One region of the Paenarthrobacter sp. CCNWLY172 genome, then DNA from elsewhere that is predicted to be linked to it. Evidence: predicted binding sites of a transcription regulator. Region 1 holds the regulator's gene; the other holds the start of a gene.

Region 1 (10,532 bases):
TGTCACCATGGCGTACCCGTTGGCGAAGAAAAACCTGCGGGGCCGGAAGCTGATCATGTCCCTGGTGGTCTTCGCCATGGTGTTCTCCGGCGGCATGATTCCCACGTTCCTGCTGGTCAAGGACCTGGGCCTGCTGAACAGCTACTGGGCGCTGATCCTGCCCGCGGCCATCAACCCGTTCAGCTTGATCATCATCAAGAACTTCTTCCAGGAACTCCCCCAGGAGCTGGAAGAATCCGCCAAAATGGACGGTGCCACGGAAATTGGCATCCTCTGGCGGATCCTGCTGCCGTTGTCCAAGCCGGTGTTGGCTACGTTCGCGCTGTTCTACGCGGTGGGAATCTGGAACGACTTCATGTCACCCTTGCTCTACCTGAGCGATAACAACATGTGGACCCTGCAGATGTACCTGCGCCAGGTCACGGCAGCCTCGGACCTCCTGGGCACCGGCAATGTGGATCCCTCCTATATTCCGCCGGAACAGGGCATCAAGTTCGCCGTGATCGTGGTGGCCACCCTGCCCATCCTGATCTTCTACCCCTTCCTGCAGAAGCATTTTGCCAAGGGCATGCTGATCGGTTCGGTCAAGGGCTAGGCGCCGCTGCAGCAAGGCGGCCGCGTATTGCCGCTGCATCATCTGAAAGGACACCCATGAAAATCCTCCTCGCGGGCGACTCCACCGTTGCCGCCTGCCCCAGCTTCGAGTACCCCATGAGTGGCTGGGGCGCCCATCTTGCGCCCGAGACGTACTGGTGGGCTGCCGTTCACAACTACGCCAAGGGCGGTGCCACCACGGAGTCGTTCCGCGAGGAAGGCCTCTGGTACCAGCTCATCAACCAGACCGTCCAGGGCGATTTGGTCCTCATCCAGTTCGGGCACAACGACCAGAAACGTGAACACCTGGCCGCGCGCACGGGCTACGCGGACAACCTCAAGCGCATGGTGGCCGAGGTCCGCAGCAAGGGTGGCATTCCCATCCTGTGCACCTCGGTGGAACGCAGGCATTTTTTGGACGGACAACTGGAGGTCACCCTGGGGGACTACCCCGTGGTGGTCCGGGAGCTTGGTCTCGAGCTCGGCCTGGACGTCATCGACCTCAACCAGTGGACGCGTTCCCTCTACCAGGAGTTGGGAGAGGAAGGTTCCAAGGAGCTCTTCTTCCACTTTGCTCCGGGCGAGCACGCACACTGGGCCGGCGGCCTTGAGGACAACACCCACTTCCATGAGAAGGGCGCCCGGCGGATCGCTTCCTTCGTGGCGGAGCAGCTGGAATCCCTCGGCTACGGCCTGTCGGCAACCCTCAACGCGGGCGCACGTGCATGATTCACTCCAACCCGCTGCGCGGTCCTGCGGATGTGGCTGATTGGGTGGCGGAGGGGCCTGTTCAGTTCGGAACGCATGAGGTGGCGCACGACGACGGCGGCCCGGGCTCGTGCGGCGACGGCACCAGCGCTCTGGTTCTGTCGGGCTCCCTCGATGCGGAGGAGTACGGAGACAACGCTCATTGGACGCTCTGGTGCCCGGAGAAACTTCCTGATCACGTGAGGATCTCGTGGGAGTTCCTCCCGTTGGAGGAGCCAGGCCTCGCCATGGTGTTCTTCGCAGCCGCCGGCCACAGAGGCGAAGATCTGTTCTCTCCCGCTTTGGCTCCCCGCACAGGCTTCTATCCGCAATACCATTCGGGAGACATGGACGCCCTCCACGTCTCCTACTTCCGGCACAAGCACGCTTCCGAGCGCGCGTTCCGAACCTGCAATCTGCGCAAGAGCGCGGGCTTCGAGCTCGTGGCGCAGGGAGCCGACCCGCTTCCACCTGCCGGGGATGCCGATGGGTTTTATCGCATGGAAGTGATCAAGGACGGCCCCCGGGTAGCCTTCTCCATCAACCAGCTGTTGCTCTTTGAATGGACCGATCCCACGGGCGCACCCCTCAGGGGCGGGTACTTCGGAATTCGCCAGATGGCACCCCTGAGAGCCGCCTACCGGAACCTCTCCATTACCCAGTTGCAGCCCTGGCGCCCTGTGACAGCGCACACGAAACCATGACGTAGGATGTCCACATGCCCCTCTTTGACCTTTCCCTTGAGCAGCTCCGCGACTACACCTCAAGCGTGGTCCCGCCAGCCGATTTCGATGCCTTTTGGGACCGCACCATCACCGAGGCCAGGGCTTTGCCTCTTGACGCTGTGTTCGAACCCGTGGACAACTACCTCGCAGTGATCGACACTTTCGACGTGTCCTATGCCGGCTTCGGGGGAGACCGCATCAAGGGCTGGCTGCACCTGCCGTCACACCGCCAGCCGGGCCAGCAACTTCCCGTGGTGGTGGAGTACATCGGCTACTCCGGTGGCCGCGGACTGGTCAACCAGAACACCAAGTGGGCCCAAGCAGGCTACGCACACTTCATCATGGACACCCGCGGGCAGGGCTACGGCGGCGTCTCGGGCGACACCCCGGATCCGCATCCGTCCGCTGGCGGAAACAACTATGCCGGGCTCATGACCAGGGGCGCCGACCACCAGGACAACTACTACTTCCGGCGGGTGTACGTGGACGCGTTCCGTGCGGTAGAAGCGGCGCAGAGCCATCCCGCCGTCGACCCCTCCAAGGTAGTCCTGACAGGCGTCAGCCAGGGTGGCGGCATTACTGTTGCTGCCGCTGGGCTGACGGCTGGAAGGCTCGACGGCGTCATCGCCGCGCTGCCCGACGTCCCGTTCCTGCAGGACTTCCCCCGCGCCATTGACATCACCCCGCGAGGGCCCTATCCGGAGATCGCCGGTTTCCTGGGCCGGCACCGCGAAAAGTATGAGCCAACGCTGGCCGTCCTGAACTATTTCGACGGCGTCCACCTAGGCCGTGCCGCCACCGTTCCTGCACTGTTCTCCGCTGCGCAGATGGACGACATCTGCCCTCCGTCCACCGTTTTCGCGAGCTACAACAGCTACGGCACCGGCTCCTCGGCTGCGCCCGGCGGTGCGCCCGAGGGTGTGCCCGGCGGTGCGCCCGTAAAGGACATCGAGGTCTACCGCTTCAACAACCATGAGGGCGGGCAGGAACACCACTGGATCAAGCAGTTGCAGTTCCTGCGCAAACATTTGTCATGATGGCGGACGCGATTTGCCCGGTGTGAAGAACCGCGGTTATGGTGTGGCTATGACAAACCGTTGGTATGCGTATTTTTCGTTGGCTCTGGAGGGGCCCGCGTCTAACTGACACGCATCCAACTTTCCTTCAGAGCCAACAGGGCAGAGATCATTCTCTGCCCTTCGCCATATCCGGCGGGTTCTGAAAAGGGGCCCGCTCCGCATCCCGGAACAGGACCCAGACATGACAAGCATCGCTGCAGAACCCACCGAATCGCTCGACTCCCCTGATGCCGCGCATCCTTCCACGTCCAACCTGCGGGTCGCCCGCTTCGAGCCGCTGCCGGCACCCCAGGACCTCATCGCAGAGCTGCCGCTGGACGCCCGCTCAGCTGCCGTCGTCGACCGTGGCCGTGACCAGGTCCGCGCCATCATGGACGGCGTGGACGACCGGCTGCTGGTGATCGTCGGGCCGTGCTCCATCCACGATCCCAAGGCCGGCCTCGAATACGCCCGCCGTTTGGTGAGCCAGGCGGAGAAGCACAAGGAAGACCTGCTGATCGTCATGCGGACCTACTTCGAAAAGCCGCGCACCACCGTTGGCTGGAAGGGCCTCATCAACGATCCCCACCTGGACGGCAGCCACGACATCGCCGCCGGACTGCGCGCGGCCCGTGGGTTCCTGAAGCAGGTCACCGCCCTCGGACTACCCACGGCCACCGAGTTCCTCGAACCGATCAGTCCGCAATACATGGCTGACCTCGTTTCCTGGGGCGCGATCGGTGCCCGCACCACCGAAAGCCAGATCCACCGCCAACTCGCTTCCGGACTGTCCATGCCCATCGGCTTCAAGAACGGCACCGACGGCGACCTCCAGGTGGCCATCGACGCTTGCGGCGCTTCTGCCGCCGAGCAGGCCTTCCTGGGAATCGACGACGACGGTCGGGCGGCTCTCGTAGCCACCTCAGGCAACCCTGACACCCACGTGATCCTGCGCGGCGGACGCAAGGGACCCAACTACTCCCAGGATGATGTCGCGGCTGCTTCCTCCAAGCTCGCTGCCAAGGGCCTGAACCCGCGCCTGATCGTGGACGCCAGCCACGCCAACAGCGGCAAGAGCCACCACCGCCAGGCTGAGGTTGCCTTGGAAATCGGTGCGCAGCTCGAAGCCGGGGAGACCTCGCCGATCGCCGGCGTCATGCTGGAGAGCTTCCTGGTGGGCGGAGCCCAGAACCTGGACACCGCCAAGCAGCTTGCGGGGGAGCAGGAACTCGTTTACGGCCAGAGCGTCACCGATGCTTGCATGGAATGGGACGTTACGGCTTCCGTGCTGGAGCAGCTCGCTGCCTCGGCCCGGAAACGCCGCGCGGTGGTTGCGGAGTAGATCCGTTTCCTGGCTTCGCTGCGCATCATGCCGTAAGTTCGGCATGCCCGCAGCGAGTCCCCGTTATGGTCTTGCTCGGCCGGGGGAGCGGCATCCCACTTACGGGAAAGGCTTTCACATTGGCCCCATCAGCCTCTAGAGTATCTAGCACATGGTTGTTGGATGGCTCAGCATCGGCACACCGTTCTACTGGGGGTGTCCTAACCGGCTGAGAGCAAAGGAATATGGGAAATGTCCGCAGAGACTAACTTCTCGAATGCGCGTTTCATGACGGTGGCCGAAGTGGCCGACGTCCTGCGTGTTTCCAAAATGACCGTGTATCGCCTGGTCCACTCAGGGGAAATGCCCGCCGTACGGTTCGGGCGTTCCTTCCGGGTTCCTGAAGAGGCCGTTGCCCAGTACCTCAAGGGTGCCGTGGTGGACGGACAATCCGAGACCGCCTGAGGCTGCCGGGGTCCGTCCCGCGGACCGTGGTCACAGGGTGCCCCTTTGAAGCGGTACTCTGTTAAGGAACGTTTTACGTCAATGTAAGAATCTGTCAGTTGTACTTGTCTGCTTCCGCGGATCTGTTCCAACAGACAGGAACTTCTAGTTTGTAAGGAACTTTCGTGGGTTCAGTTATTAAGAAGCGCCGCAAGCGTATGGCCAAGAAGAAGCACCGCAAGCTGCTTCGCAAGACTCGCCACCAGCGCCGCAATAAGAAGTAGAGATACTTCACCAAGCGTGAATGCCCGTTGCCTCTCGAGGTGGCGGGCATTTTTGCGTCCCCGACGCTCTCTCACATCCCTCGGGTTTGGTGGGGTTCCTCTCTCAGGTCCCTCGGGTTTGGTGGGGTTCCTCTCTCAGGTCCCTCGGGAGAAACCCGAACTGACCGCGGGGTCCCGCCATGCTGATCCAAGAGCGCTCTTGATCTTCTGCGTGGCTGACGAAAAGTTGTCCGCCAAGTCATCCCTTCCGAATTTCAGGACCGTCCAGCCTGCTGCTTCGAACGCCTTGTCGCGTCGCCGATCGCTAAATATCTGTTCGCGCCCAAGGTGATGGCCGCCGTCGTACTGTATTGCTACCCGCCGGCCACGGAAGCCCAAGTCCGCGGACGGCGAAAAAGGATCGTTCGGGCGGAGTAGCACCTGCAACTCCGGTTCGGGGATACCGGCGTCCAACATTGCCAAGCGGAGCAGTGACTCGGGCGCGGAGTCGGAGCCAATACGCATGAGCTCCAATGCTTCTCGTGCCCTGACGACGCCCTGTAGATTGCGGTGCCTGCCCACCAGCCCGCGAAGTGCCTCCAGCGTGGTGAACGGTTTATCGCGTGCTTCGAAGTCCGGCCTGGGTCTGCGAATGAGCTCGTCACCCATGCAGACCAGGTCGGCGAGCGGAAGGCGTCTTGCAAGATCCAACCAGGTACGCGACCGAGTGCTGATCCGGATGCCCTGAACATTCTCGATCTCGTCGGCGGAGGCCACTACCGTGTGTCCGATTACGCCTTTGCGGCGGACGGACGGGAGATGCCTCGGCTTGCTGAGATGCAATTCATTGGAATCAGACAGCCACGGTGGAAGGCACACGCCATGTAGCCTCGCAGCCGTTACATGGGATATCCAGGCCCCTGGACTTGCGGCTGACAGTGACCTTGCAGCCGCCGATAGCTCAAAATCCCAATCCGATGGACGGTAAAGGCCCCGGCTCACCCCATCTATTCCTACACGATTCCACAGGTGCGATTGCTTCAGGCCTGCGGCCTCGGCCTCGTCAATGGTGAATGGTGCGTTGGTCAGTCGGGGCGGAAGGGGCCTGGCGTTCTGCATATCTGGCATTCTCGCCCAGAAACGCTTGAGTCATCGTAAGTTATCCACAGGCTCGTTGAGGCCATCGAGGGATGTGAGAGAGGGTTCGGGTCAAGCCCGAGGGATGTGAGAGAGGGCCCGGGTCAAGCCCGAGGGATGTGAGAGAGGGTCAGATGCGGGGGCCGCGGAACCTTGAGAAACCCCGCCACAGGCCGTAGACCGCCCCGCCAACCGTGGCGGCCTTGAGCCCAAGCGTTGCTGCGCGGCGACCGGAACGGAAGTCGTACACGGGCCAGTTGTTCTCGCGGGCGTGCCGGCGCAACCTGGCGTCCGGGTTGATCACCACGGGATGACCCACCATGGTGAGCAAAGGTATGTCGTTGGCGGAATCGCTGTACGCCCAGCAATGATCCAGATCCAGGCCCTCACGATCGGCGACGAGCTGAACTGCGACTGCCTTCGCCGGCCCGTGCAGGATGTCGCCCACAAGTTTCCCTGTGTACATGCCACCTTCCACTTCACCCACGGTGCCAAGGGCGCCGGTGAGTCCGAGCCTGGTGGAAATGACCGTGGCCACCTCGATGGGTGTAGCCGTGACGAGCCAGACCTTGCGTCCAACCCTGAGATGCTGTTCCGCGAGGGCCTTGGTCCCCGGCCAGATCCGCGACTCGATCATTTCGTCGTAGACCTCTTCACCCAGGGCCTTGATGTCATCCACAGTGATGCCGGCAGCAAGGGTAAGCGCGGAGTCGCGGACCGAGTGGACGTCTTCCATGTTCTCGCCGCGCATGACGAATTTGAACTGCTTCCAGGCGAAGCCGGCCGCTTGCGACAATGTGAAGGCCTTGCGTTCGTACATCTTGCGGGCCACATGGAAGAGGCTGGCGCCCTTCATCAAGGTGTTGTCGACGTCGAAGAAGGCGGCCTCGCCCGTGCGCTTCTGCACGTTGGCCTTCTGCACTATGGGCTTCTGCACCAAGGCATCTGCGACCACGGCGGCGTTCTTCTCCTCGGGCATGCCTTGAGTCTAGTCAATCGCCGCGGTCCGCGTTCGAGGGCGCACGGTGGCGTCACAGAAGGGCTCGGGATGTGAGAGAGGGTTGGCCGGAAGGGCTCGGGATGTGAGAGAGGGTTGGCCGGAAGGGCTCGGGATGCGAGAGAGGGTTAGCCGGAAGGGCTCGGGATGTGAGAGAGGGTTGGCCGGTACCTTTGAGATATGGCTATTCCCGACGTCGTTCTCCTCACCAAAGCTGACTGCCACCTGTGCACCGCGGCGCGTGCCGCCGTCGAGCGTGTCACTAAAAGTCTTGGCGTGCAGTGGAAGGAGCAGCTGATCGACGGCGACCCCCAACTGCAAGAGCGCTTCGCGGAAGAGATTCCCGTGGTGCTGGTGGACGGCGTCCAGCGAGATTTTTGGAAGATTGACGAGGAACGGCTCACCCGCACCCTGAAGAAGGTCCTGGAGGGCTGAGGGGTTACCCGTTGGTAATGGCTTTTGTTGAGTCCGCCCGGGGGTCATAGAGTGGAACAACAAAGCGACGCAATGGAGAATACCGTGACTGCGCTGGAACCGTCCCCGGAGGCTGCAACCGGGGACAACGAACCTGCCACAAAGCAGATCCCGCCCGCGGCCGTGGCCCGGATGACGCTCTATTTGCGCGCGCTCAACTCCCTGTTGGCCGAAGGCGTGGAGCGGGTTTCGTCCGAAGCATTGGCGGAAGCCTCAGGTGTCAGCTCGTCCACCCTGCGCAAGGATCTTTCCTATGTGGGCTCGTATGGGACGCGCGGTGTCGGCTATGAAGTCCAGTACTTGAGCCGCCACATTGCCGCCGCCCTGGGTCTGACCCATGACTGGAAAGTTGCCATCGTGGGCGCAGGTAACCTCGGCAAGGCCCTGGCCCGGTATGGCGGCTTTGAGTCCCGCGGCTTCGACGTTGTAGCCATCTTCGACGCCGACCCCATGGTGATCGGTAACGAAGTAGGGTGGCTTCGCGTCAGCGACTCCGCGGAGCTTGAGCGGGTCCTTGAACGGACCCACACCAACATGGTGGTGCTGGCCCTGCCCGCCACCGTAGCGCAGGCTGTATGCGACCGCGTGATTGCCGCCGGGATCCGGAGCATCCTCAGCTTCGCGCCGGTGCTGTTGCAGGTTCCTCCGCACGTGAACCTCCGCAAGGTGGACATGGCCACGGAACTCCAGATTTTGGCGTACCACGCACAACGGGCGCAGACACCGGGCCAGGCTGTTTAGCCTTCGCCGGGTCCGCGCCCGCGTTTGAAGCGTCTTGAACTCTGGGTGTTTAGCGGCCGTACGGGTTCTGGTACGGGTTGCCGAAGGGCTGCGCCTTGCGGAAGTACGGGGCCGACGCCGGCAGGTACAGCATGACGATCGCCGCGACTCCCAGCAGGATCACGATGAGCTGCAGGATGCCGTAGGTGGCACCGAACTGGAACAGGCCGGTGAGGCCCAGGACGGAGATGGCGGCGAAGACGGTGCCCAGGATCCGTGCCCAGTTCTTGCCCTTGCGGACGGGGAAAGCGACCAAGGCGTAGAGACCGAGGGCCAGAACAGCGCCTACGACGGCGCTGACGCCGATCACACCGCGCATGCCTTCCATGGACCCTTCGGGGAGGTCCGTACCCTGCTGGCTTGCCTGCTGGTTCATGGCGCTGATGAAGGCATCAGCACCAGTGGTGGCCAACAGAAGCGAGCTGATAGCGGAAAGAATGCCGGCGGCAACGATCATCCAGAAGGCGTAGTTAACCATGGGCGGCACAGCGGTGGGACCGGGCTGCTGGCTGGGCCAGTTGGTGTCCTGTCCGTACTGCGGAGCGCCGGGAGCCTGGCCGTACGGGGATGACTGCTGGCCGTACTGCGGCGCGGCGGGGCTTTGCTGGCCGTACTGCGGCGCGGCGGGGCTTTGCTGGCCGTACTGCGGCGCGGCGGGGCTCTGCTGGCCGTACTGCGGCGCGGCTGGCTGGGTGCCCGGCTGCTCGGGCTGGTTGGCATCGCCCGGGTTTGACGGCGGGTAGGGAGGGTTGCTCATGGCATTCCTTTGCTTGTTCGACTGCTGGTGCGGCCGCCGGGATCAGCAAAATGACCCTGCCCCCAGCGTGGTTCTGCTTCCACCGTACCTCCAGGGTCTGACCCTGCAGGTGATCCCACGCAGGTATTTCCGGCTCACGGCAAAAATCATCATGTTGGCTTACGCCTTCATGATGAAAGCCGCGGCAATCCGACAGGATTTACCGCGGCCTTCAGCCTGTATTGGCGCCGATAAGGCACGACGACGGCAGTTGCGTCAGCGCTAAGCGTGGCCCTTGACTGCCTTGAACCAAAGTTGGGAATTCGGAAGCCACATCAGGACTACGGCTACGGCGCTGACGAGGAAGCCGAACCAGTTGCTGCCAAGGCCCGTGCTGGAGCCGCCGGCACTGGCCGCACTGAAAATGGTGAGGAGCAAGGAGATGCCGGCCACGATGGTGAGGGCGAGGCGGGCCCACTCTTTGCCTTCCTTCATCTTCATCGCAAGGACTACCTGTGCCGCTGCCACCGCCAGGCTGAGGATGAGGATGATCAGCAGGATGGCTGCAACGCCAGGGGCGAAAGCGAAGAGGGCAATGATCGCGAAGAATCCGATCAGCCCGAACAGCAGGCCAAGGAGTCCGGAGATCACCCAGATGAAGTATGAAACCTTCAGCTCGGTGGGGAGGCCCTGGGTCTTGAACATTCCCGAGAATCCGCCCTGGGGCATGACGTCGTTGAAGTTGCGGGGCCCGTCAGTGGGCATCTCGAAGTGGAAACCAGGCTGCCCCGGGGCTGGCTGCCCCGGGCCAGGCTGCGGTGGGCCAGGCTGCGTGGGGCCGGGCTGTGAATATTGTCCCGGTTGCGACGGCGGCTGGTAACCCTGGGGTGGCTGGTAGCCCTGCGGAGGCTGGTAACCCGCAGGAGGAACATTGCCGGGCTGCGGAGGCTGGGAGCCGGGCTGCTGTGGCTGTGGTGCTTCGTCTGGGGTACTCATGGCATCACTGTAGACCGCAGGTTGAAGGTTGCATAGGAACTTCGGAGCCAACTCGCAGGTAAATACAGGCTGTTTGCCGAACAATTGCGGGGTGACTTCCGGATATGCGAAACGGCGCCCCCACACAGCCGGGGACTGTGGGTGGCGCCGTTGGGGTGAATCCGCGTCTGGAGAGAGGGCCTATGCGGCGGCCGGTGCGATGAAAGCGAGTTCCAGGTTGATGACAACCTTGTCGCTGACCAACACGCCACCGGCTTCGA
Region 2 (10,532 bases), on a different contig from region 1:
AGGATCGCGATGGCGAAGGAACCGGCCGACATCAGCGTCACACTGAGTGTCAGGGCAGCCTTGCGGCCCTTCCGGTCGGCATAGCGGCCGAAGAACCAACTGCCGATGGGACGCATGAGGAACGACGTCGAGAAGACAGCCATCGCCTCAAGGCCTGCCTGCAGGTCGTCCGAGGAGTTGAAGAAGTGCGACTGGAAATACGCCGCGAAAACCGTATAAACGTAGAGGTCGAACCACTCCACGAGGTTGCCCGCGGAGCCTTTGAGGATGTTGCTCACGGCCTTACGTGTCTGGGCGGCTTCGCTCAGAGGTGCAGCTTGTTGGGTGCTCATCAATGAACCTTCCTGGACGGCGCCTGATACGGCAGCCGTGTCTTGCATGAGTTCGTTCTGTCCATGAAGCTGGTGCTCATGGCGTCCTTGCGCATGGCTCTTCGTCGACTAAGAAAGGCCCTCCGGGGTGAAGAGGACATGTTCCAAGCTATGGGTGATGCACGGCACAGCCATAGCTGGCAGGGCATTTCCTAACACTTCCTTAGGTTTCGGCCGGTACGGCTGGTATCACGGGTGCCGGGTGAGGTTCGACGGCGGTCGGGACCGGAGGGCGGTTGGGACCGGACGGCGGGGCGAAGCGTTAGCTGGCGCGTCCGGACGCACGCTCGCTCACATCCCTCGGGTTTCCGACGGACGCTCTTTCACTTCCCTCGGGTTTCCGACGGACGCTCTTTCACTTCCCTCGGGTTTGGCTGGCGTTGGTCTTGGGCGTGACCCAAGTCTTCGATGAGTCAGGGGCAAACTCCATGGTGAGCGAGCCCGCGTGGCCGAGACCAGGAGCAGACGTTAGCGAAGAAAAGATGACGGCCCATCCTGGTGCTTGGATGCCCATGAGGCGCAAAATGTCACGTACGCTACGGCGAACTCACAGTCAGTCCATTGCCGCTGGGTACCACCCGGCCCTTGGATCCGTATCGCCAGCCTCCCGACGGGCTCCGCGTCGCCAAAGAGTGCTTATCCTCGTCACTCCATGGTGCCTGGCTCACGGTTTTCCATCTGGATAGTGAAGGAGCGTCCGGCTGAAGGGGCGATTATGTGAGCAAGCGTCCGGCTGAAGAGGCCATCATGTGAGAGAGGGATTGATTCGTACCAGCTTCCAGATGGCTATGCGACCAACGCCGGCGGCGAGGGCGATGGACAACGAGAGCAGCAACGGACCGGTTGCCGAGAGTCCGCCAAGCGGTGCGCACATGAGTAGTCCGACGGAGAAGAACGCGGCCACGTGAACCCACTGGCTCCGAATGCGACGCAGCGCCAGCCCAAGGAGCGATCCCACGGCAGCACCAACTGCCCAGGCGGGGAGCAAGCTGTAAATGAAAAAGATGATCCACCACTCAGGTGCTTGGATGCTGACGAGAACGCAGAAAGTCAGATGCGCTACGGCGATGCCAACTGCCAGTCCTTTGCCGCCGAGCACCACCCGGTCCTTAGGTCCGTATCGCCAGCCTCCCGACGGGCTCCGCGTCGCCAGCGCGAATTCCTCCTTGTCTGACCAGGGTTCCTGACTCATGAATACCTCCGGGGGATGTGAGAGACGGTTCGCCTGAAGGGGCGGGGATGTGAGAGACGGTTCGCTTGAAGGTGCGGTTATGTGAGAGAGGGTTTGGGGTGCGCGTTGGCGATCTGGTTGAGGGCGCCAGCCAGCGAGGGATACTCAAACGCGAACCCCGCGTCGAGCAACTTCCGGGGTTCTACCCATCGGCTCTTGAGGACCAGCTCGGTCTGTGTCCGAATGAGGACGGCGCCGGCCTCGAGCAGCCATGCGGGTGTCGGGATGCCAAAGGGGACACCCATGCTTCGCCGAACCATGGCCATGAGCTCCCGGTTGTCCACTGGGTGGGGCGTCGCCGCGTTCACCGGACCGCTCAGCTCTCCGTGATCGTGGACGAACAGCACCGTCCTGAACAGGTCCTCCACATGGATCCAGCTGAACTTCTGCGTGCCCGGACCCATGTGCCCACCCAAACCGAGGCGGGCGAGGTTCCGGAGGGGACTCAAGACGCCGCCCGCCCCCAGGACAATCGCGATGCGGAGCGGCACTTTGCGGGTGCCGGGGACAACGGCAGCCGCCAACTCGTCTTCCCATGCACGGGCCACGTCCACGGAGAACCCGCTGCCCAATTCACCCGAAACCTCCGACTGCGGGTGATCTTCCGCGTGCCGGTAGATGGTTCCGGTGCTGGAGTTGATCCACGTCCTGGGCGGTTCGGCGCATGCAGCAACGGCCCGGCCCAAGGCACTTGTTGTGAGAACCCGGGAGTCCAGGATCTCCCTCCTGTGCCGCTCGTCATAACGGCAATTCACGGATCGTCCGGCGAGGTTCACCAGCAGTTCGGCACCGTCCAGCACTTTGGTGATGGCGCCGTCGTCGTGCCATTGCGCGTCAGCCGAAGCGTCCCGCCCAACGGTCCGGACCTGCCAGCCCTTTTGAAGGAACCGCCGCTGGAAGTAGCTGCCAATGAAGCCAGTAGCGCCGGCGATGACTACTGTCCGCCGCATCACGAATCTTCCTTGACGTTGCGCACGAGTCCCAGAACGTCATCGAACACCTTGCTGACGCCCGGAACCTTCGCCAGCGACAAGCCGCGCGCCACCAGCGGGGCGGCGCCGTCGATCAGCTTGCGTGTGCGGCGCTGGTTCTCGGAGGTGTCGTAAACCCAGAACAGCGCGACTCCCATGTACGCCAGCCACAGCAGCTCGGGCAGATCGCCGCGCAGCTTCTTCGCGACGGCGGGGGAGGAGCCCTCGACGGCGGACCGGAAGATTGCGAGCGAAGCCTCCCGTGCGGCGGTGGACGCCTCGCCGAACGGATTGACGGGCGACGACGGCCGGATCGCCGTCGCGATGAAGTCGGAACCAAACTGGTGGTACGGCGCCATGACGTCGATGCCGGTGTGCAGCACTGCCTTCAGGCGGCCCGCGAGATCTTGGACTCCTTCCAAGGCCTGCGCCGCGACCACGGCGTGTTCATCCTGCACTTGAACGTAAAGCTCCTGGACGAGCTCGTCCTTGGATGCGAAATAGTAGTAGGCATTGCCGACGGAGACCCCGGCCTCCTGGGCAATGGCTCGCATGGTGGTCTTCTCAAAGCCAACCTCGCGGAACATTTTCAGCGCGACCTCGGCCACTAATTGGCGGGTCTGCTCACTCTTTGCTGCCATGGTGCCGCTCCCTGGGACGTATTTTGAACGTGTTCAAGACTGAGTATGGCATATTTCTGAACGCGTTCAAAAGGGGGTGTGAGTGAGCGTTGGGTTCAAGCCCGTGGGATGTGGGAGAGCGTTGGGTTCAAGCCCGAGGGATGTGGGAGAGCGTTGGGTTCAAGCCCGAGGGATGTGAGTGAGCGTTGGGGTGGAGGAGTGGGAGAATGGAACCGGTGCCGGGCCACATGCCCCACCAACCACAGTGCTAATACAGCGGGGCGCCCTGAACGAAGGAGCCTGCGCGAACCACTACGAAATGGATGACCCATGCCCTCGCCCTCAGGCTCCAGTACCTTGAGCAAGCCCGCCCCACGCTTTGCTTCAATAGGCTCCCCGTATTTCGGCATCATGCTGGCCATCATGGCCGTGGTGCTGATCCTGTCCAACATCGGCGCTTCCAAGGGCGTCGCGCTCGGGCCAATCCTGACTGACGGCGGGTTCTTCCTGTTCCCCATCGCCTACATCCTGGGTGATGTGATGAGCGAGGTGTACGGCTTCAAGGTGGCGCGCAAGGCCATCATCACCTCGTTTGCCCTCTCGGTCTTTGCCTCTCTCTGCTACTGGATCATCATCGTGCTGCCCGGTTTCAATGACGAGTACAGCATCGGCAAGCAAGCAGCCCTCGAAGGCGCCCTCGGACCCGTGCCGCTGATCGTCCTTGGATCGCTCCTTGCCTTCCTTGCCGGACAGACCATCAACTCCTGGATCCTGGTGAAGATGAAGGCCCGCACCGGCGAGAAGTCCCTGTGGGCACGCCTGATGGGCTCGTCCGTGGTGGGCGAATTCGTGGACACCCTGATCTTCTGCAGCATCGCAGCATCGGTCATCGGCATCACGGACTTTGGCTCGTTCCTGAACTACGCCCTGGTTGGCTTCGTCTACAAGACGGCCGTGGAGTTCCTGTTCGTGCCCGTCACCGTGCTGGTTGTCGGGTGGATCAAGAAGCGCGAGCCAAGCTACGGGGTAACGGCAGCCTAGGCTCGGGCCGAGTTCGCCGGAACCGTGTGAGTTCGCCGGAAGTTTCCGCACGCCCACGCACGCTTCCGGCGAACTCGACGCCTACGAGTAGTACCGGCCCAGGGTCTCCGCCTTGAACTCAAAGAAATCCCCGGATTCGATGGCCAAGCGGGCGTCGTCCACCATCTTCACCACGAAGCGCTCGTTGTGGATGGAGATGAGCGTTGCCGAGAGCATTTCCTTGGCCTTGAACAGGTGGTGGATGTACGCGCGCGAGTAGTTCACGCACGTGTAGCAGTCGCAGCCGTCCTGCAACGGCCCGAAATCGGTTTTATAGCGGGCCCCGGACAGGTTGAACCGGCCGAACGGTGTGTAGAACGCCGAATTTCGGGCCACGCGGGTGGGGGAGACGCAATCGAAGGTGTCGGCGCCGTTCTCGATGGCAGTGAAGATGTCGTCCGGCTCGGAGATGCCCAGAAGGTGCCGCGGCTTGTTCTCGGGCAATTCCTCGTTGCACCAGCGCACAATCGTGCCCAGGTTTTCCTTCTCCAGCGCCCCGCCGATCCCGTACCCATCAAAGGGCATGGCACCGAGGTCCCGGCACGCCTTGCGGCGAAGGTCCTCATACTGCGCACCCTGGATCACGCCGAACAAGGCTTGATAGGGCTTGCCCACGCGGGAAGAAGTCAAGGAAGCGTGCTCCTCCAAGCACCGCAGCGCCCACAGCCGGGTCCGCTCCAGGGACTCCTCCTGGTAGGCCCGCGAGTTCTGCAGCGTGGTGAGCTCGTCGAAGGCGAACATGATGTCCGCGCCGATCTGGTGCTGGACCTGCATGGAAATCTCGGGGGAGAAGCGGTGCCTGTCGCCGTTGAGGTGCGATTTGAACCAGACGCCGTCATCGTCAATGTGCGCCAGCCGTTCCTTGCCCGGTGCCACGGCGTCGTCGGGTCCGGACGAATCGACGTTCTTCATGTCGATGACCTTCTTGAACCCAGAGCCCAGGCTCATCACCTGGAATCCTCCGGAGTCGGTGAAGGTCGGCCCGGACCAGTTCATGAACGCGCCCAGCCCACCGGCGGCGTCGAGGATCTCCGGCCCCGGCTGCAGGTACAGGTGGTATGCGTTGGCCAGCACAGCCTGCGCACCGAGGTCGGCGATGGACTCGGGCAGTACTGCTTTCACGGTGGCTTTGGTCCCGACGGCGATGAACGCGGGCGTCTGGATGGTTCCGTGCGGTGTGGTGATGGTTCCGGTGCGGCCCAGGAAAGCTCCGCCGTTGGCATTCACTTGGGCGTCCGACGGCGAACACGTTTCAGTCAGGCGCTGGCCCACCGAAAAGGAGAACCCGGATTGCCGGGAGGACAACCCTGGCAAGTCAGGCTGGCCGGGAGTAGGAGAAGACACAGACGCGGAAGCAGAAACGGAAGCTGGCACGCTACCAAGTGTGCCAGCTTTACCCGAAGTAACCCGCGGAGGAAACCCTACGAGCCGTAGTTCTCAGATTTCCAGTTGTCCCACGACGAGCGGATGTCCGCCAAGGTGTGGGCCCCCAGATCGTAAGTGGAGGCGATCACCATGGAGCCGCCGTCGGGCCTTTTCTCCGGAATCGGCAGCTGTTCCGCAACGATCAACAGGCCGTCTCCGTGCTCCGCGTAGCTGTGGACGGTGAGGCCAACTTGATGCCGGCTCTTGAACCAGACCTTGCCGGAGATCTTCTCGCCCGTTGCCAGGGTGAGCGAATACTCCTCCCCAACGGGCGGCAAATCCCCGAGTCCCAGCTTTTCAATCGCCGGCCCGCCCTTGCCTGGAAGCGAAATAAAGTGCGTCCGGCGGTGCCCATGCGGGTGACGTTCCAAGGCGAAGCGCAGCTGATGCAGGAAGGTGAGCCAGCCCTGGGTGATGTCCTCGTCCCATTCAGCCCACTCGGAATTGTGGTCGAGCGCTGCCCTGGTGACCCTCACTTCCGTTCCGCCGGAGACAGGGTGGAGCTCAAAGACATCGCCGCCATTGACGGTCAGGCTCGTGTGATCGGGCCCCTCCACAACGTCGGTGTTGAAATAGATCTGTTTGATTTCGTCGGTGAGATCGTCGGCTTCCCAGCCGTGCCATTGAGCCACCAGCGACGGTTCACGCAGCATTGTCCAAACCTGCTGCGCGTCGGCATTAATCACAACGCTCAGATTGTTCGTCATGGCCCCGAATCTACCGCCGTTCGCGCCCGCATAACAGGTCTTGAAATACCCAGAAGCGGCGGGTCCGGAAATTTATGCCCGCACTGCTTCGAGTTCGTTGCTGATCCGCCGGGCCAACTCGTCTTCGCCGATGGTCTTGGAGCCGCCGTGGGCGCGCAGGAACATGAGCGCTTCGAGTCGGAGGAACCGCCAATCGCGTTCGGCCTCGTGGTTGCCGTTGTCGATCGCGCGGAAGATTTCTTTGTCGTACAGGTTGGGTTCGTTGAGCGAGCGCTGCCGGACCCGGGCGTTGATCCGGGCCTTGAACGGGTCCTCTTCCTGGGACTCGGGCGCGCGCAACAGTTTCTCGTAGACCGCGGCACGTTCGGCTTGTCCGGCTTCGCGGCAGATGAAACTGGACAACGCCAGCGCCCGCTCAATGGATGCCCAGCGGTCCAGGTTGCCGTCAAAGGGCAGCACGTTGAGCAGGTCCGCTACGGCCAGGGCATGGTCCGGATCGCGCAGCACAATGCAGAGGTCGAACGCCAGGTTGCTGAGATCCCGGAGGCAGCTGCCTGATTTGGTGTTGATGCCCTTCGTCAGGCGATCCGCCAGGACCTGGACGCCGTTCTTGCCCTTGTGGTTGGCCGCGGCTGCGCTCACCACGGCCTCCGGGGTGCCATCCGGTTCGGGGATCAGGGCCAACTCTTCGGCGCTGGGGCGGGTGTACGTGGGTGGCATTTCCGGGCGGGGAGGAACGACGACGGCCGGCTCGGGGGAGGCATCGGAGCCTCCTTCTGCGGAGGTACTGGAGGCAGGGGTGCGGGAGTCGAGTGCACCAGAGTCCGGAATGTTGGAATCCGGCGTATTGGACTCGGGGGCGCCCGCGCCCGCCGTCCCGGCGTCGCTCTCCGCATCCACGCCTGCATCGACGGCGTCGCCCACAGGGACACTGGACCCGACAGCGATCCGCACCGTGCCGCCGTCGACCATGGTCACCAGCAGCAACGCGGCAACGTCGTAATCGTCGTTCTGCACCTCGATGCCGGCGATTTCAGCGGCTGGCCCGTCGCCGGGCGGATAGACAAAATCTCCGGGCCGCAGGTCCCCAGCCTGCTTCTCTCTGTACTGCTGTGTGGCTGGGCTGTGAGTCATCGGAAGTCCTTTGGTTCTCTTGGGGTCCGCCGTCCAGTCTACAAAGGGCGGCTGGTGCAGGTGCGGGGACCCGCTAGAGAACGATGCCCGAAAAAGCCAGCGCCTGGCGCACGAGGTTCCCGCGTCCGCCGTCGAATTCCTGCTGGACGTTCTCGCTCAGCACCTCTTGCGGCGTCATCCAGGTGAGTTCCAGTGCGTCCTGGCGTGGTTCGCATTCGCCGGTCACCGGGATGACGTAGGCCAGCGAGACCGCATGCTGGCGGTCATCCGTAAAGCCGGTTTGGGAGGGGGCCGGGAAGTATTCGGCCACGGTGAAGGGGACCGGGCTGATGGGGAGCTGCGGGAAGGCCAAGGGACCGAGGTCCTTCTCCATGTGACGCAGGAGAGCTGCGCGGATGGTCTCGCGGTAGAGGACCCGGCCGGAGACGAGGTAGCGGACCATGTTGCCGTCGGCGTCGCCCTGCAAGAGCGTGCCAACCTCATTCACATACCCGAGCGGATCCAGCCTGACCGGAACAGCCTCCACGTAGACCATGGGAAGTCGGCCGCGGGCTTCGAAGAGGTCTTCATCTGAAAGCCAGCCTGGATACGGGTCGGGTGTACGTACGCTCATGGTTAAGTTCTACCCCATCCCCAGCCGAACTTCCTTGGTGGCGTTCCGGTGGCTGCGAGGTTACGCTCTCGGCGGTATTAGAGGACCAGAATCGTCTCGTCCGGCTTCCCAGGTGTTATGTGGGCAAGGATTTTCTCCTGCGGATGCGATCAAACGGCGCTTCCGCAGGGCAGCTGCCAAAGACTAGCTGCTTGGGCTCGCCGGCGCCTGCTGCGATGGTGATTGTTCGATCACGATCGACGCCGGCGCTGCCCCACCCGCAGCATCCGGGTTGGCGACGTACAGCACGTCCTCGCTGATCCTGGCTTCGATTTTCGCTTCGGTGAGCCGGTGCAACAACGGCTCCAGCCCGCCGTCGTACTCGAAGGAAAGATCCCCGTTGGCGCTGTCCGCGCCGTGGATCGCGCGCAGGATGCCGCCGTTCTTGGTGGTGAACGTGGCTGACTCGTCGTCCTCCGTGCGCGGCCGGGCGCCGATGTTCCGCAGATCGTTGGCCGCAAGGCCCACGAAAGGGCTGATCCAGTTGCCTACTACGGCCAGCGCCGGGTCAGCCTCCGTGGACGTGGCCCAGGTGCCATCCGCTGCCCTGGTCGCAGGGAACGCGAAGAACTCGAAACCGTCCTCGGCAGAGATCCGCACGGTGGGTCCGTCCTGGGTTTCGTTCCAGTCAGCCTGGGTGCCGTCTTCCTCGGTGCGGCGCGCAAATTCCGCCAGGTTCCCCACCTCCACACCGAAAATCGTGGAGCCGTCCAACGGATGACCCTGCTCCACGACCACCACCGCGAGGCGACCCGAACCGGCGTCGAACTCGCACCAGGCGTCGTCGTCCACGGTCTTCACCATCCCGAGCGCTTGGAGGAGCGTGGACCACTGATCGGGGCGGGACGTGTAATGGGTGGGGCGGGCTCGCAGCATTGGTCCTCCTGGGCAGGGTAGTCACTTCCCAGCCTATGCCGCGTGGACTTGCCTTGGACCGCCCTTTTCACAGCAGAATAGGCTCATGCCCATTGAGCTTCCGGAACTCCTTCTCAAAGACGGCGCCGCGTGGCGTGACTGGCTTTCGGCGCACGCTGCCGAGAGCCCGGGAGTGTGGCTGATCCTGCACAAGAAAGGCGGCACGGTCACGGAGCTGGACTACGACGCCGCCCTGGATGAGGCACTGTGCTTTGGCTGGATCGACGGTCAATCGAAGAGCCGCGACGACGAAAGCTACCTGCAGCGCATGACGCCGCGGGGCCGCAAAAGCATCTGGTCAGTCCGGAACGTGGGCCACATTGCCCGGCTGGAATCCGAGGGCAAAATGACCGACGCCGGACGTGCCGCCGTCGAAGCCGCCAAGGCCGATGGCCGCTGGGAAGCTGCCTATGCAGGTCCTGCGGACTCCGTGGTCCCTGACGATCTGGCTGCCGCCATCGCCGCGGTGCCGGAAGCGCAGGCGATGTTCGAGGTCCTGACCTCCCAAAACCGCTTCGCGTTGATCCACCGCACCAACGGAGTGAAACGTGCAGAGACCCGGGCCCGCAAGATTGCCGGGTTCGTGGAGATGCTGGCCCGGCACGAAACGCCGTATCCGCAGAAGAAGCGCCCGGCTGCCGACGGCGGTTAGAGCGTGGCCGCAGCTTCCAGCGTCATCCAGGCTTGAAGCTGCGTGGACAGTTCGACGGCGGCACCCACCGGATACGTCTCGGCCGCCGGCCGCAGCGGATTGGGGGAGAATATGAGCGCCGGGGCTTCGGTGGGGGCTGGTTCCGACGCCTCACGACGCGTCATCCAGAACGCCCCGGCCGTAGCGTGCACCAAGGCCCGGGCAGTGTCCCGAGCAGTTGCGGGCAACCGTTGGTCCCGCGCGGCAAGTGCGAGGTAGCGGACCAGGATGCCGGTGAAAAGTCCGCCGTCGCCCGTGCCGTCACCATGGATGACTCGTGTTCCGGGGACCGTCAGTTCGCGGGACACCGACTCAACCAGCCGCGCAGCACGTTCCAGGTTCTCCTGGCCACCAAGTTCCAGCAAGGCACCAAGGATTGGACCTTGGTTGTAGGTGTAGACCGCCTCCTCGAGGACGGTCTCGCCATTGCGGATGCGAAGTCCATCCAAGTAGACACCCCGTTGCGGGTCGAAAAGCCTGCTGTTGAGCCACGTCACCAGGGACTGCGCCCGTTCCCTGTGCCCGGTCCGCGCAAAGTAGAGCGCTACGGGAGCTGTAGCAGGAGTGTTCTTGAAGTCTCGTTGGGTGCTCCAAAACGTTCCGCCGCCCAGATCGTCCGTGGAGGCCGAGTGGAACTGCAGGGTGAGCTTCTTGCGGACGTACGCATTGCGCCGACGACCCGGTTTCCTGGTTTCCTCCGCCAGCTTCTCCAGCCGGTGCGTAGCGAGGGCGAGC

Evidence for each region. Region 1 encodes Rex, which represses fermentation and respiration genes when NADH is low (regulators of the CRP and FNR family bind a similar motif). Its sites were predicted from a motif close to CTTGTGAANNNNTTCACAAG; they were not measured.
Region 2: the regulator Rex is predicted to act here: its motif matches at 3,268-3,287, upstream of WBN73_RS12995 (queuosine precursor transporter).

What each region holds. Positions count from the first base shown of each region.
Region 1 covers NZ_JBBEGB010000001.1:103,746-114,277, forward strand. The annotation lists gene WBN73_RS00440 (carbohydrate ABC transporter permease) at 1-595, shown strand, start outside; gene WBN73_RS00445 (rhamnogalacturonan acetylesterase) at 652-1,323, shown strand; gene WBN73_RS00450 (DUF1961 family protein) at 1,320-2,045, shown strand; gene WBN73_RS00455 (acetylxylan esterase) at 2,060-3,103, shown strand; gene WBN73_RS00460 (3-deoxy-7-phosphoheptulonate synthase) at 3,327-4,466, shown strand; gene WBN73_RS00465 (helix-turn-helix domain-containing protein) at 4,698-4,910, shown strand; gene WBN73_RS00470 (30S ribosomal protein bS22) at 5,075-5,173, shown strand; gene WBN73_RS00475 (endonuclease domain-containing protein) at 5,309-5,929, opposite strand; gene WBN73_RS00480 (HAD family hydrolase) at 6,420-7,268, opposite strand; gene WBN73_RS00485 (glutaredoxin family protein) at 7,467-7,721, shown strand; gene WBN73_RS00490 (redox-sensing transcriptional repressor Rex) at 7,794-8,501, shown strand; gene WBN73_RS00495 (hypothetical protein) at 8,551-9,297, opposite strand; gene WBN73_RS00500 (hypothetical protein) at 9,559-10,272, opposite strand; gene WBN73_RS00505 (YceI family protein) at 10,453-10,532, opposite strand, start outside.
Region 2 covers NZ_JBBEGB010000007.1:179,982-190,513, reverse strand. The annotation lists gene WBN73_RS13015 (MFS transporter) at 1-332, opposite strand, end outside; gene WBN73_RS13010 (hypothetical protein) at 1,117-1,563, opposite strand; gene WBN73_RS13005 (TIGR01777 family oxidoreductase) at 1,641-2,555, opposite strand; gene WBN73_RS13000 (TetR/AcrR family transcriptional regulator) at 2,552-3,214, opposite strand; gene WBN73_RS12995 (queuosine precursor transporter) at 3,524-4,234, shown strand; gene tgt (tRNA guanosine(34) transglycosylase Tgt) at 4,316-5,587, opposite strand; gene WBN73_RS12985 (SRPBCC family protein) at 5,695-6,405, opposite strand; gene WBN73_RS12980 (DUF6707 family protein) at 6,478-7,539, opposite strand; gene WBN73_RS12975 (NUDIX hydrolase family protein) at 7,613-8,152, opposite strand; gene WBN73_RS12970 (hypothetical protein) at 8,336-9,067, opposite strand; gene WBN73_RS12965 (YdeI/OmpD-associated family protein) at 9,153-9,758, shown strand; gene WBN73_RS12960 (glycoside hydrolase family 76 protein) at 9,755-10,532, opposite strand, start outside.